2 linked regions of the Mangrovibacterium diazotrophicum genome follow. The protein of the gene in region 1 binds, or shares a complex with, the protein of each later gene. Links are inferred from orthologs where the notes say so. Each region holds a gene or a part of one and is shown on either strand. Other genes may lie near its edges.

Evidence for each region.
Region 2: rpmG (region 1) and BC643_RS08815 share a complex: the UniProt entries of both Bacillus subtilis proteins name them as parts of the 50S ribosomal subunit. The link is inferred for Mangrovibacterium diazotrophicum from one-to-one orthologs.

The regions. Positions count from the first base shown.
Region 1 is NZ_RAPN01000001.1:515,855-523,793, reverse strand. The notes cover bases 3,137-5,944. They hold rpmG (50S ribosomal protein L33), read left to right. Parts: upstream 3,137-4,353; coding sequence 4,354-4,536; downstream 4,537-5,944. Other genes in these bases: BC643_RS02200 (putative DNA modification/repair radical SAM protein), read right to left, coding at 5,519-5,944; BC643_RS02205 (TIGR03915 family putative DNA repair protein), read right to left, coding at 4,745-5,515; BC643_RS02210 (DUF4295 domain-containing protein), read left to right, coding at 4,545-4,697; rpmB (50S ribosomal protein L28), read left to right, coding at 4,100-4,342; BC643_RS02230 (peroxiredoxin), read right to left, coding at 3,138-3,782. Also shown: BC643_RS02255 (hypothetical protein), read right to left, coding at 1-82; BC643_RS02250 (SPOR domain-containing protein), read right to left, coding at 266-664; BC643_RS02245 (S1/P1 nuclease), read right to left, coding at 815-1,612; BC643_RS02240 (DUF456 domain-containing protein), read right to left, coding at 1,740-2,222; BC643_RS02235 (CPBP family intramembrane glutamic endopeptidase), read right to left, coding at 2,219-3,037; more of BC643_RS02200, read right to left, coding at 5,945-6,823; BC643_RS02195 (XRE family transcriptional regulator), read left to right, coding at 6,938-7,705; signal recognition particle-docking protein FtsY, read left to right, coding at 7,801-7,939.
Region 2 is NZ_RAPN01000001.1:2,243,144-2,251,001, reverse strand. Bases 5,132-7,858 are described here. They hold BC643_RS08815 (type B 50S ribosomal protein L31), read left to right. Parts: upstream 5,132-6,226; coding sequence 6,227-6,490; downstream 6,491-7,858. Other genes in these bases: BC643_RS08810 (putative sugar nucleotidyl transferase), read left to right, coding at 6,574-7,758; BC643_RS08820 (GNAT family N-acetyltransferase), read left to right, coding at 5,132-6,152. In the rest of the region: BC643_RS08850 (BamA/TamA family outer membrane protein), read right to left, coding at 1-314; BC643_RS08845 (lipopolysaccharide biosynthesis protein), read left to right, coding at 634-1,935; BC643_RS08840 (DNA alkylation repair protein), read left to right, coding at 1,937-2,623; BC643_RS08830 (Bax inhibitor-1/YccA family protein), read left to right, coding at 2,847-3,623; BC643_RS08825 (CAF1 family ribonuclease), read left to right, coding at 3,735-4,901; more of BC643_RS08820, read left to right, coding at 4,965-5,131. UniProt on the Bacillus subtilis protein: While neither of the L31 paralogs is essential, this protein does not seem to function as the main L31 protein.

The sequences.
Region 1 (7,939 bases):
TTTTGAAACGGGTACGAAAGGCATCCATCTTATTAAATTCCTCGAATATTCCGCGCATCAGTCTTTCTGTATTTAGTTCCATATCTTTTAACTTTTTTAAGTTATAACATTTTCGAGCCGAAAAAGATTAATCGGGGATATTCTAAAACAGCAGTTATTATGCCATAAAACAAGGAAATTTGCTTGACAGTGACTAAAAGTGACGATTTAGAACAAAAAAAGAGGCCAAACGGGGCCTCTTTGTGTATTTGATGGATTGTTTTGCTTATTTGACGAGCAACCAAACGACTTTACCTTCTTGTTGTGCCTTGCTTAGATCTGCGTAAGCGTCTCCTTTCTCGTGGTATCCGTACATAGCCACCCGAAAGTATTCGCTGTTCGGCCCCCACGAGCGTTGTACAACTTGTGCCGGGTACCCTTGGGTTTCAAGCTCTGACTTATAAGTTTCAGCTTGTTCTTCTTTCAAAAAACTTCCGGAGATCAGAAAGTATTTGTCCGCTGGCTTTTCGATTGGTTGTGGTGCCAACACTTGCTTTTGAATCGTATCTTTTTTTACTTCCTCGACTTTGGGTACAACCTTTTCAACCTGTAATTTTTTAGGTTTATCTTTGCACGAAGCGAAAAATAATAGCGCAATAACAGCAGTAAATGCCAGTTTCTTCATGAATTTTGGATTAAGAGGCAATTGATTCTGATTGGATCAAACTCTTTTTGCCGGTTTAATTATCATTCCAGACTAATTCGGTCTGTTCCGAATAGCTTTCGGAGCACAAACGGCTAAAAGTAATAATTATTATAGCTTAATCCAATCGCGCTAGATCTGTTTTCCGTCCAGAATCTTGTTTAGCACATAGCCCAATCTGTACCCCGCTTTTTGGATTTGTTTCAAAACGACTGGGCTAAACATGTAGTAATATTCGTAACTGAAATGTTTGTTACCAAGGTTGTCGTAGATTGTTTGAGTGATCTGGTGGGTTTCATCAACCCAGGCGATCAAACCGCCCTTTTCAAGTTGTTGAAGTTCTTTTTCTGACGGTTGGCCGGCAAATCGAGCCAGTTCTGTATAACTCAACCGACTGTTATCGATAATATCTTCGTCCCAAACTTTGTGCAGGTTAGAATCTTCGTTAAACCATTTAACACTTATTGTATTGCCACCTAGATCTTCTGCCAGCCCAATGTGCATCGGTTGGTGCAGATCTCCAATGAGGTGAATAATAATTTTTAAAGCAACAGCCTTTTCTTCAGTTGTCGACTTTGGATTATGAAACTGATCCAACATCCCGTTCAGGATGGTGACTAAATCACCTTTTTCGTTTTTTTGCGAATCTTCATAGTTCTGGCCAAGTGGCATATTCACATAGTGAGGGATGGTGCCGAGCGGATAATCTTTCTCCGAACGAATGTCATCGGCCCAGGTTGCAAACAGGGGCAAATAGCTGTCGCCCAATATGGCTTCAATTTTTGATTTGTTCTTGTCGCTTAGCTGTTGCCAGGCAATTTGAGCGATTGCCCGGTGTCCGGTACTGCCCCAGGCTGATGCCGATAATGTGAATAATGTGGAAAATACAATAATTAAAAGCCCGGATAAAATTCGATGCGATGTTTTCATTCTTGGTTTTGTTTTCTACGTCTTGTTTAAATGCTTGTCAAGTGTAAACAATTTATTAGGGAAAGAGATCAAAAAATCGCCAAATTCCCCGGAAATTTCGACCAATTGTTTATTCGTCGTGCCAAACTCAATAAATCAGTTTTGCCATAAAGTACCAACACATCATTCCTGAGACCACAAGTTTGAGAATGGTGCCAGCGAGAAAACCCAGCAATGCACCAGTTCCCGCTCTTAATGCTTGAGAAGAGCGCTTTCCTGCAATCAATTCACCAGCGACAGCACCCAAAAACGGACCGATAATAATCCCCGGAGGTCCCAGAAAGATCATTCCGATCAGCAATCCGATCACGCTGCCCCAAACTCCCTGTTTGCTGCCTCCGAATTTCTTTGTACCCCATACCGGAATTAGCTGATCAAGCAGAACTGTAGCTACAGAAATGGCAGCCCAGATAATCAGAAATTTTGTGCTGAACTGGTATTTATCGGTAAAGTGCATCAAAAGTAACCCCAGGTAGCTAATTGGAGGGCCTGGCAAAACAGGCAATACTGAACCCGCGATCCCGATCAAAATGCAACAGGCTCCGAGAATAATGAGGAGGTAATCCATCATGCTACGACTTTCTTGCGTTTAAATGCGGCAAAAAGTCCGATTAGCACCAAGCTGAGTGCAGCAACGAGGTAACTGATGTGCAGTTGCTCGTTTCGTTTTAGTAGAAAGAAAGAGAATTCAGATATTTCACGATTATACTCGATGCTGAGCAGTACGAGCAGGTTGTTAATGGCGTGTCCCAGGATGCAGGCGAAAATATTCCGGGTAATGATCATGATCCATCCCAGCAGGCATCCCAGCATAAAAGTAGCGGGAAACTGCCAGGGATTCAGGTGGAAGAGAGCAAACAATAAGCCCGAGAAGAAGATTGCAATCAGTTGCGGGTAGTTACGCATGAACCCGTGCATGATAATTCCCCTGAAAATCAATTCTTCAATTATCGGCGCAATGATCACGACTTTCAGGAAAGCTCCCCAAATGCCCAGATCATTATCGAATATTTTGTCGAAAAGTTCCCAAAACCAAGGTGGAGCAGGCAGCCAGCTGTCCACCCACAGATTAACTTCCGTTAAAAATATTTGGGCGCTCATTAAAAAGAGTGTGACGGGGAGCAGAATAAGCGGGTTGAATAATTTCACTGGGAAAAGCTTGTCGATTGACGTTTTCGCCTTTCGGTACCCGAAATAAAGGATGAATACGATTGAGCCTACGCCAAGTATAATTTTCTTTGCCGGGTTGTACAAATATTCTGTTCCGTGGTAATAATCCCAAATGGCCAGCGGAAAATCCACAATGGTTTGGATAAAAATGTAGAGAATCACCAAATGTGCCGCACCGAGAAAGGTGGGGTAGAAGCGCTGTTGCTCTGTATTCATGCGTTGTGTATTACTACTCCGAAGATAATTCGTTTCTGATAAATATGAAAAAGGAGACGAGTGAAAACTGTCTCCTTTTAGAATCATTAAGAATTATATGTTACAAATCTTTTTTAGCCAGATAGAAATCCATCATTTCGTAATCAGATTTTTCGCGCTCAATCATGGCGTCAACTGTTTTGGGAGGTGGAACGATCACTTTTTCGCCCGGAACCCAGTTCAGTGGTAGTGCTACTCCATGCTTGTCTGATGTTTGCAACGCTTTAAGTGCCCGAACAATTTCGTCCATATTACGACCAACGTTCAATGGATAATACATCATCAGGCGCACTTTGCCTGTCGGATCAATAATGAACACCGCCCGTACCGCGGCAGTTTGGCTTTCGTTGGGCTGAAGCATTCCGTACAATTTGGAAACCTTCATGTCGATATCGGCAATGATCGGGAAATTAAAAAGTACGCCGGAATTCTTTTTCACATTGTTTACCCAAGCTACGTGAGCATGAATACTATCGATGCTGAGACCAATCAGCTTCGTGTTTAAAGCTTTAAATTCGTCGCTTCGCAGGGCGAAACCACTCATCTCGGTAGTGCAAACAGGTGTAAAATCTGCCGGGTGTGAAAACAAAATAACCCAGCTACCGTTGTTGTATTCTGAAAATTTCAAAGGACCGTAGGTGGTATCTGCCTGAAAATCGGGAGCCATGTCGCCTATGCGCGGCATTTGATTTACTTGTTCTTCCATAGTTGTAATGATTTTATCGGTTTATACGAGGAATTTACCTTCGGTTATACAAATAACTGATTCTTTTTGAATAAATTCAAGTGTTTTTAGGAAATATGAAAATAGAACATATGTTCCTTATTTGATTTGATTTGTCTTGATTTTATACGTTTATTTGGGGTTGAAATTGAAAGAATTGAAAAACTTTTTGATTTTTAAACATTTAGTTGTTGAAAAAAGTCGAAAAAACTTTCTTTACGATTTGATTATTTCAGGAAAAAGCACTTATTTTGCGAACTGTTTGAAAAACGTGTGTGATACTGTAAAAAATAAAGACAATGTCAAGAATTTGTCAAATAACCGGAAAAAAAGCAATGGTGGGAAATAATGTTTCTCACTCGAATAAAAAGACTAAACGTCGGTTTAGTCCGAACCTGTTCAATAAAAAATTCTATCTTCCAGAAGAAGATCGTTGGATTACATTGACTGTATCGGCTGCCGGATTGCGTACCATTAACAAAAATGGATTAAGTGCGGCATTAAAAGGTGCCAAAGAACAAGGTTTGATTAAAACTGTTTAAAACCGAAAGAAATGGCTAAAAAAGGAAATAGAGTTCAGGTTATTATGGAATGTACCGAACAAAAGGAAACGAACGTTCCCGGAACTTCACGGTACATTACTACAAAAAACCGCAAGAACACATCAGAACGTTTGGAGTTGAAAAAATACAACCCGAACTTGAAAAAAGTAACTGTACACCGCGAAATTAAATAATTTGAGATATGGCAAAGAAAGCAGTAGCATCATTGCAAAAAGGTGCCGGTAAAGGTTATGCGAAAGTAATCAAAATGGTGAAATCAGATAAAACCGGTTCATATACATTTCAAGAAGGTGTAGTTCCTAACGAAATGGTTAAAGATTATTTCAAAAAGTAAGATATACTTTGTGTAAAAGAAAGCTCTCACATTTGTGGGAGCTTTTTTTATGCCTGATTTTTCTCTGGAAGAAATTTCCAGTATCTCCGAGGCATGTGTTGCCGTTGAAGTTTCGCATTCTTCCGCTCTTCTATATTGACGTGATTGAAGTAATTTTTCCACAAAGTTTGGTAAAGCAATTCGTCTTCCATCACAATGTTTTCAGCAAGTTTCCCATCGTGTGTCGAGAATGATTTTTCGTTCAGGTTGATTTCCTGCACTTCTTGAAGGTCGTAGAAGAATCCATAGTCTCGTTTCAAATCATAGATGATCCATTGTTGATCAGCAAAACGCTTTCGAAAATGATCGATGGTGAAGGGAAGAACGTCGTACTGGGGCTCGACGGCAGCGAAGTAAATGTTGTCGATTGTTTGCTGAAAGCGCAGAAACTCCAGTATTCGCATAGATTCGCGCATCACCTGTCGCTCAATTTTTTTTAACGCCAGCACATCTGAATCTGCAAAATCGGTATCGATGCGCTTATTGGAGTCAAAGGTCCGACGCATAAAACGATACAGGCGCATTTCTATCCCTTTCTCTTCTGATAAAAAAGTTCGAAAAGGCAGTTCCCTGTTGCGAGGGTGAAGCTTTTGCTGAAAGCCTTTCCACACACGATGCGCTTTTTTTTCATCGGTTTCGATACGGATGCTTTCGCCAAACAAGCTTTCCTGAAAGGCCGTTTCTTTACAAATATCGGCAGGGTTTAGCTTTCGTGCGTAACACTCGAAAACTACTGTAAGAAAACCTGCGAATGTGCCGTCGTATCTGATAATTGCCATGCTTTATTGTTTGAAGTGAACAGTCAATTCCGGTTGCTTTTTAGGTGGTTGAAAATGAAATAAACTTAGCTGCGTATCGCCTGCTTTGCATCGTTTTGTAGTGCTTTCATGAATGATGTGACTTCGCAAAACATCTGGATCCCAGTCGCCCCGACGGGCCGGGAGTTCATTACAGGTAATGAAGTATTGGGCTCGTTTCATCACTACGCCGATTTGTTTGAGGTGATAACTGTTCAGCCTCCGGAACCGACGGGCATCCACGATCATTTTGGCTGATTGCACGCCAATGCCCGGAACCCGAAGAATCATCTCATAGTCGGCGCGATTGATATCCACAGGGAATAGATGAAGATTTCGGATGGCGTAAGCCAGCTTGGGGTCAATCTCAAGATCCAGGAATGGTTGATCAGAACTCAATATTTCATCGGCTTGAAAATGGTAAAAACGCATCAGCCAGTCGCTTTGGTAAAGGCGATTTTCGCGAACCAATGGTGGTGATTGCAGCGCAGGCAGACGCTTGTCATAGTCGTTCACGGGTAAATATCCCGAGTAATAAACACGCTTTAGACTTTGGTGCTGGTACAGGCCCGAGGCTAAAGCCAGAATTTGACGATCGCTTTCCGGTGTGGCACCAACGATCAGCTGTGTGCTTTGGCCGGCAGGTGTGAAAGGATCCACGAAGCGATACTTTCGCCGGTCTTCCTTGTAGAGCTGTATCCCGGTTTTAATCTGTTCCATCGGTTGAATTACCGATGAAAATGTTTTCTCTGGTGCCAAACGTTGAAGCTGCTGTTCTGTCGGGATTTCAATATTTACACTCAGACGATCGGCGAATAGCCCGGCCTGTCTGATTAATTCTGGGCTTGATCCCGGAATGGCTTTCAAATGAATGTAGCCATGATAGCGCTCTTCTTGTCTCAGCTTTCGCGCTACGAGCATCAGGCGTTCCATGGTGAAATCTGCGTTTTTAATGATCCCAGAACTCAGAAAAAGTCCTTCGATGTAATTTCTGCGGTAAAAGTTGATCGTCAGGTCAACCACCTCCTGAACGGACATCGTTGCTCGCGGGCGGTCGTTCGTTCGTCGGTTAATGCAATAAGCGCAATCGTAAATGCAGTGGTTTGTCATCAACATTTTCAGAAGGCTGACGCACCTTCCGTCATCAGTAAAACTATGGCAAATCCCACAAGCCACCGCGTTTCCAATACCACCTTTGTTACTCCTGTTATTGCCGCTCGATGCACACGAAACGTCATATTTGGCGGCATCTGCTAATATTTTTAGTTTTTCGAGTACATTTTCTTTCATGATAGCCTATATTTAGCGTCTTGTTGCATAGTCGACTGTTCAAAAATACTAATAAAATTAGTTTTAGCTAAAAGTATTAGTTAATTTTAAAGTGATGACTAAAAATATTAGCGAATGAATTTTTTGTCCGATAACTTGAAATATTTGCGTCAGCAATCACGATTGACGCAGCAGGATTTAGCCGATAAATTAGGGTTGAAACGCTCACATATTGGTGCGTATGAAGAGGGAAGGGCAACGCCAAAAATCGCCACGCTTGTTCAAATTGCATTGAATTTTGATTTGAGTTTAGATCAACTTATTCGGAATGATTTAAGTAAGGAAAAATATGCGAATGTGCCGTCAATCGGAGGTTTGAAGATTCTGCCGATTGTCGTTAATGCAGAAAATGAAGAGTTGATTCCGATTGTTCCGGTCAAGGCTTCCGCCGGTTATTTGAATGGTTTTGCTGATCCGGAATACATCGGGCAGTTGCCCGCATTCAATATGCCGGTTCCCGAATTATCGCCGGGAAAAACGTATCGTGTCTTCCAGCTAAAAGGCGACAGTATGTTGCCGGTGCAGCCTGGAGCTTATATGTTTTGCCAGTTTGTTGAATCGTTGGATGATTTGAGAGACGGCCAAACCTATGTGTTGATTACGAAAGATGCAGGTTTGGTTTACAAGCGGGTTTATCGTCAGGGTGATAGCCGTTTTTTACTGAAATCAGATAATCCTGAATATGAGCCTTATGCTGTTGACGCAGAGGATGTGCTTGAAATCTGGAAAGCTGAGGGTGTTTTAAGTTTCAACTTACCACAGCCCAATCATTTAGAAGTGAGCCGCCTGTCGGATATTCTGTCGGAGATGAAAGAGGAAATTCGGCAGTTACGCAACCGTTGAACGATTTTAGTTTCGAAAACTTAGCTAATCTGCTAAAACAATAGCTGTTATTCGGCATAATTTTGTAAATTGGCGCACTCAAAATTTCAAGTTATATGGGTCTTTTCGGATTATTTTCCAAAGCTAAAAAAGAGAGTCTTGATCAAGGTTTGGCGAAAACCAAAGAAAATGTTTTCCAGAAGCTAAGCCGCGCCGTTGCCGGTAAATCGAAGGTCGATGACGAGGTACTCGATA
Region 2 (7,858 bases), 1.7 Mb from region 1 along the record:
TTCAAAAAAGCCCGAATGCCAAAATTTCCTTTCGAGCTGTAAAAGATGGTTGCCGGCAAACTAGAACGTTGCGAAATACTGTCGTTTTTGTTTAGCCTGAAGGAATAGAGCATCCCGCCCGAAACCAGAAAACCCGCATCGGCAGTGTATGCCGGAGCAATAATCGGTGACAGCCAGGGCTTGCCTTCGTCGAACGCTTGTTGCTTTTGCGCTTCCCGTTTAGCGAAAAAGGTGGATAATTTACTTTGTGCTGGCAGCGTTGTGCTAATCAGCAAAACCAGCGTCGAAGTCAGTAGTATTTTGTAGCTAGTCAAAATGAAATTTCGTTTGTGTTTCTAACAAATTTACAATAATCTCCGGCGTTAAACCCGACGAAATTTCAAGAATCGCGGTACACGAGAACGATAATACCGGACTTTTGGGGCTTCACTGTCGCTTAAAATTAAAGGTTTTAGTAGATGCATATCGAATCATTTGCAGAACAAATGAACATCATGCAGGGGTGAATCGTTCCAATCGCGAAGAATTTTATTCGTAGGTCGGAAGCAGGAGCTTTCGGCTTTTAAAGTTAAATGCAAGAGTGCCGGGCAGAATCCCGTTGGAGGGAATCTACCGAAAGCGTAGTTTTGATTTATGAAACTGAAGTTGACGACTGTGTATTCGCTGCAGGCTTTTCAGCTGATGCGATATGCCACCATGATTTTGATTGGTGTTTTTATGGCCAAAAGCTCTCTTGGTATGGAAGCGATTGGCGCTTACGAACAATTTATGTTCCTGGCGGGCAGCGTCAGTTTCTTTTGGCTCACCGGCCTGATTCGCGGTCTTTTGCCGCTCTACCGTGAAACCGACAGCGATGATGTTCGCTTTTTCAATGCCTTCCTGCTGATCAGTGTGCTTACCTTGCTGAGTTCGCTGGTTATTTTCTTTTTGGCCGAGATGTGGTTTCCGCAACAGGCGGTTGGCGATGGATTCTCCGTTCGCTGGATGCTGGCGATTTATCTTTTTTGTACTGTCCCGGCCGGGTTGACGGAGTATTATTTCCTGCTGAAAAAGAAGTCGGCCCGCATTGTGGTATACGGAGCAGTGAGCTACGTGTTGATGTTGGGGCTTGTGCTAACTCCGGCGGTGTTGGGCTGGGGCATTGGTTCCTGTTTGAAAGGATTGGTTGTTTGGGCGATTTTTCGCTACCTGGTCCTTTGGTTTATTTTGCTGCGCTATGTTCGGCTTAAGTTTTCGGCTGCGTACCAGCGAGAACACATTGGAGTGTCGGTGCCTTTGATTTTGTCGGCCTTGGTGAGCGGTTCGGCGCAGTATGTCGATGGTTTCATTGTGCGCTCGCAATACGACGAATCGGTTTTCGCAATTTTCCGCTTTGGTGCCCGCGAGTTCCCGATTGTGCTTTTGCTGGCTAATGCGTTCAGTAATGCCATGTTGCCCACTTTTGCGTCGACTGACAGTTTGGAGACTGTTTTGGAGAAAATAAAAAAGGAATCGACGCGCTTGAGCCACTACTTGTTCCCATTGTCCGGTTTGCTTTTGGTGACGAGCCATATGCTGTTCCCACTTCTTTTTAACCAGAACTTTGCCGAAAGTGCAAGCGTCTTCAATATTTATCTGTTGCTGATAACAAGCCGCATGTTGTTTCCGCAAACCATCCTCATTGGTTTGAAACGAACATCGCTGATTGCCTGGGCTTCCATTGGCGAACTTTTGGTGAATGTCACGTTGAGCGTTTGGTTTGTGCAGTTTGCCGGAATTCAGGGCGTTGCGTTTGCGACCGTGTTGGCCTATCTTTTCGAAAAGGGATTGCTGGCCATGCTGGTCGAATCGCGGTTGAACATCCCGGTGACAAAATATCAGAATATTTCCCGCCACCTGATTTATTCACTATTTTTGCTGTCCTTGTTTTATATCGTTGAGTTTGTAATATACTGATATGGATATCCTGATAGACGATCCGGCAACGGAAAAATTATTCCGCGAAATTCTGGTTAAAATTCGCCTTTTGAAGAATGGCGATACGGTAGCCCAAATGAAAAAGATGGGGCTGAACTACAAAATTAACTGGGGCGCATCGATCATTCACCTGCGCGAGTTGGCCAAAAATTACGAGAAAAACCATTTGCTGGCGTTGAAGCTTTGGAACAAAGGCTGGCGCGAAACCATGATCATGGCGACTTTGCTTGAAGTTCCCGAGGAAATGGGAGAGGAGCAGATGGATTATTGGACAAAAAGTACCGAAACGGCTGAGATCATCGAGCAGTTGGTTGCCAACTTGTTTGTACACTCCAAATATGCATTTGTTAAAGCCATGGAATATTGCTGCGGCAAAAAGTTCCTGGTGCATTATGCCGGTTTGCATCTGATTGGCCGTCTGGCAATGGTCGACAAAAAAGCGATTGATGAAATGTTTGAGACATTCTTCCCGGTGTTGTCGCCTTTGGCAAAAGATCCGCAGCTCGGGCAAGTGTTCTATCGCACAATGACTTTGATGGCAAACCGAAGTGCTGAATTGCGTAAATCATGCATTGATTTTCTGGAAGAAGTGAAACTGATGGAGGAGGAGCAAGCCCGGAATATGGCGTCGTTACTGTTGGCTGATTTTGCCGAATGGGAAGACTAAAAATGCGGAGAGAGAGGGATTCGAACCCCCGGATCCGTGAAGATCAACGGTTTTCAAGACCGCCGCATTCGACCACTCTGCCATCTCTCCAAAGCGGTGGCGAAGATATAAAATGTTCTCAATAAACAAACCATTGATGTGAAAAAACGGCAGGTTTTCTTGTCGCTCGTTAGTTTGGCATTGTTTTTATTACACAATACTGCAATTTAAAATTGATACAATTATGAATTTATCTAAGTCATCCAATCCGGTTTTCGGACAATCTGTCTTTAATCGTTTGGATAGTCGCTCCGACGCAGGTGTTATGACCATCAACGGAACGATGAATAAAACCGGTCTCATGTTGTTGATCGTACTCTTTGCTGCCATTTTTACCTGGCGCAAATTTTTTGGAATGTATGAGTATTCAAGCCCGGAGGCTGCCGTTTCTGCCATTCAGTGGTGGATGATCGGTGGTGCTATCGGTGGTTTCATCACAGCGATTATCACAACGTTTCGTCCTCAGAGTTCGAACGTAACTGCACCGATTTATGCTGTTTTTGAAGGTTTGTTCCTTGGTGGGATCTCCGCTTTCTTCGAAGCACAATATCCCGGTTTGGTCATGCGTGCCGTTGCTTTAACACTCGGTGTGTTCTTCGTCATGTTGATGCTTTTCCGTAACGGTAAATTGCGCGCCAGTGGTAAGCTGAAGATGGGAATCCTGGCTGCTACAGGTGGTATTGCGCTGGTTTATTTTGTCAGCTTTATCGCCGGGATGTTCGGTGCTAATTTGGGCTTCTTGTATGGCAATAGCAACATCAGTATCGGCTTCAGCTTGATCGTAGTGGTCATTGCGGCTTTGAACCTGATCCTTGACTTCGATTTTATTGAAAGAGGTTCGCAAGCAGGTGCTCCAAAGATCATGGAATGGTATGGAGCGTTTGGTTTGATGGTGACCTTGATTTGGTTGTATATCGAGATTTTGCGCTTGCTGGCAAAGCTGGCTTCGCGTCGCGATTAAGACAAAAAGACATCATTCAAAAAAGATATTTCAGGCAGGGGCCAACGGTCCCTGCTTTTTATTTTCGCACGGAAGTATTAATTTCGGGCGGATTTATACAAGCAAACTCTCATGCAGATTATTCCGGTAGACGATAAAAAATCGGTTGACGCTTTTCACGAGCTGCCTTATACCATTTATAAAAATGACTCAAATTGGGTCCCGCCGCTTCGAATGATGGTGGAGCATATTTTCGACCCTGGAAAAAATAACAGCCTGAAAAACGGGGATGCTAAGCGGTGGCTGGTTGAAAAAAATGGGCAGGTCGTTGGGCGAATTTCAGCTTTTGTAACCGACACTTATTCGTACAGTTTCGAGCAACCTACCGGGGGAATTGGCTTTTTCGAGTGCTTTGACGATCAGGACGCTGCTAACTTGCTTTTCGATTCGGCAATCGACTGGCTGAAGACAAAAGGGATGGAAGCCGTGGACGGTCCAATCAACATTGGCGAGAATTTCTTCAATTGGGGAGTTTTGGTCGATGGCTTTATGCAACAGAGTTTTGGCATGCAGTATAATTTACCATACTATGCCAAGCTGTTCCAAAACTACGGTTTTCAGACTTATTACGAGCAATACAGCTATCAGCTGGATATTACGAGTCCCGATTTGCCGGAACGATTCTGGAAAATCGCTGAGTGGATGTCGAAGAAACCGGGTTACTCGTTTAAGCAGTTTCGCTTTGCTGAAAAAGAAAAATTTATCCAGGATTTTCTTGCTATTTACGAGCAAGCCTGGGTGAAACACGATAACTACAAACGCATCGATCCGGAGGACATCAACAAGATGTTGGTCGAATCCAAGATGATGCTGGAGGAAGACTTTATTTGGTTCGTTTACCACGAAGGAACGCCGATTGCCTTTTTTATGATGGTGCCGGATTTGAACCAGTTGTTTAAGCGCATCCCAAGCGGCAAGCTGAATTTATTCAATTTGCTGAAGATGCTTTGGTTGCGTAAACGAAAAGTGATTACACGGTGCCGGGTATTGGTGATGGGCGTTATTCCGAAGTTCCAGAAATCTGGAATTGAGTCTGCTATCTTTTATCACCTGAGAAAGGTGATGCTAAGAAAAAGTTGGTATAACGAGATGGAGCTGAGTTGGGTCGGAGATTTCAACCCGAAGATGATTTCGATATTTAAAGCTGTTGGCGGAAATCACGAAAAAACCCACCTGACCTTACGTTATATGTTCGATCCGAATAACGAGTTTAAGCGGGCACCGATAATTATGGACTAGCTTCGCTTTTGATTTGAAAAGTTTTGAATGTGCGTTGAATGACATTATAATTAAGATTGAAACATGCAGTTACATTTGGTTGATGATGCGGTAAGCCGGAAGAAGTTTCACAAAGTTCCACATCTTGTCTACAAAGGAGATAAGAACTGGGCGCCCCCCTTGGAGGGAATGATTGAAGATACCTTTAATCCGGCGAAAAATCCTTCCTTTAAAAACGGAGAGGCCATCCGTTGGGTTTTGACAAGCGACGATGGAAAATTGTTGGGACGTATCGCTGCATTTATCAATTACGACAAAGCCGTCGCATTTGAGCAACCGACCGGTGGGTGCGGTTTCTTCGAGTGTGTTGATGATCAGCTGGCTGCCAGCAAGTTATTTGATGCAGCCCGAGACTGGTTGAAGGAACGTGGCATGGAAGCCATGGACGGGCCTGTTAATTTTGGCGAGAATTACGTCAACTGGGGATTGCTGGTTGATGGATTTATGCCGCAGGGCTTCGGTATGCCCTACAATCCGAAGTACTACCAAAAGCTTTTCGAAACCTATGGTTTTCAAATGTATTTCCAGCAGTTTAGCTACCATTTGGATACCACTTTGCCGGAGCTTCCCGATCGTTTCTGGAAGGTAGCTGAATGGGTGGCTAAAAAGCCGCAGTTCAAATTCGAGCATTTTTCCTGGGATAAAACTGAAAAATATATTGACGATTTTGCACGTGTTTACGACAATGCATGGCGTTTTCACGAGCATTTCAAACCATTGGACAAAGACGATTTGCGCGATTTTCTGAAATCAGCCAAGCCAATTCTGGAGCCGGAATTTATCTGGTTTGCTTATCACGAAGACGAGCCAATTGCTTTATTCGTGATGATTCCGGATTTGAACCAGATTTTGGTCAATATGAAAGGCAAGCTGAATTTCTGGGGAATTCTGAAATTCCTTTGGTTGAAAAAGAAGAAGACCATGACCCGTACCAGGAGCCTGATTATCGGTATTGTGCCGAAGTTCCAGCGTTCGGGGGTTGATGCGGCAATTTTCTGGCACCTGCGTCCGGTGATGTACCGCAAAAACTGGTACAAGGAAATGGAGTTGAGCTGGGCCGGTGATTTCAACCCCAAAGTGGTTGCTCTGTACGAGTCGGTTGGTGGAAAACACATGAAAACGCATTACACCATGCGGTATTTATTCGACCGCAATAAGCCGTTTGAGCGTGCTCCAATCATCAATGCAGAAAAAGTTTCTGAAAAAAGTTAAAAAAGCTTTGTGAATTACGTAACTGTGAGTATATTTGCAGCCCGATTGTAATAATGTAGTAATAAAGATCAGCGATGAAAAAAGAGATACATCCAGATAGTTATCGTATGGTAGCGTTCAAAGATATGTCAGACGGAACAGTTTTCCTGACTAAGTCTACCATTCAGACAAAAGAAACTGAAGTAGTTGACGGCGTTGAGTATCCGGTAGTTAAGCTGGAGATCTCAAGCAGTTCTCATCCATTTTACACAGGTAAAATGAAATTGGTTGACACCGCAGGTCGTGTTGACAAATTCATGAGCCGTTACCAAAAGCACATGGATGCACGTAAGAAATAATTGATTATTCTGACGATAAATTGAAGCTTCGCTATTCGCGGAGCTTTTTTTTTATCTTAATTTTGAAGGTTAAAAAATCGGAGATGAATATTATTCTGTTTGAAACAGATCAACGTAACTGTTTACTACCATTGTGTTATACCCGGCCGGTCGCTATGCTGCGCACGGGCATTTTAACCATTCTCGAAAAATGGCAATATCGCTTGACCGGTGATTTTTCGTTTAAAACGGAAGCACATCTGAAAGAAAAATTTCCGGTGAAGCTGGAGGAAGATAATATCCTTGTTTCGGGACATATTTGCCCCAATGATGAACTTGCTGTTTTGGTAAAAGAGTTGGCGGCATTTGAAGGGATCAAGTGGCAAGGTGTGCCCGTAGCATTGCGCTTGCCTAAAATGGAAGCCAAAGCTTTTCCGGAGTTGAAGTCCATGGTAAATTGGAAAGAATATGACGGCGATTTGGATAGTATTCGTTACGCCTGGGATTTGAACGAGGTGAGCGCAAGACAGTTTAAACTCGATTTTAAAGTTATTACTGCCGGACGCGCATCGGCAATTCTGAGTCAGACGAACCAAGTGGTTGCTCCCGAAAATATTTTTGTTGAGGAAGGTGCAAAGGTTGAGTTTGCAATCATAAATGCGAGCTCTGGCCCGGTATACATCGGAAAGGATTCCGAGATCATGGAAGGATCCTTGATTCGCGGACCTTTTGCGTTGGGAGAGCATGCGGTGTTGAACATGGGCTCTAAAATTTACGGGCCTGTTTGCATTGGACCCTATTGCAAAGTTGGGGGCGAGATCAGTCATTCAATTTTGTTGGGATACAGCAACAAGGGACACGATGGTTTCCTCGGACATTCAGTGTTGGGCGAATGGTGTAATCTGGGCGCAGGATCGAATGTCTCGAATTTAAAAAATACCTACGACAAAGTAAAAGTCTGGAATTATCCGGACAACAAATTCATACGCACGGGGCAGCAGTTTTGTGGTGTCATCATGGGCGATCATTCGAAGGCCGGAATCAACACCATGTTTAACACCGGGACGGTTGTTGGTGTTGGATGTAATATCCACGGAGCCGGGTTCCCGCGTCAGTTTGTACCATCATTTTCCGATGGCGGTGCGCATGGTTACAAGGTTCACCAGTTGAAGACGGTGTTTGGGACCGCAGCACAGGTGATGGCTCGCCGGTCTACTGTTTTGACAGATGTTGATCAGCGTTTGCTGACTGCAGTGTTTGATATTTCAACGCCTTATCGTAAATTCTAACTGTAACCATTGTTCGTTATCGTGGCACAGTGATTGCCTAATTAGATGGCGGACGAAAATGAAGTCTAAACCTGACAGCTTGTCGGGTTCTATTTTGAAA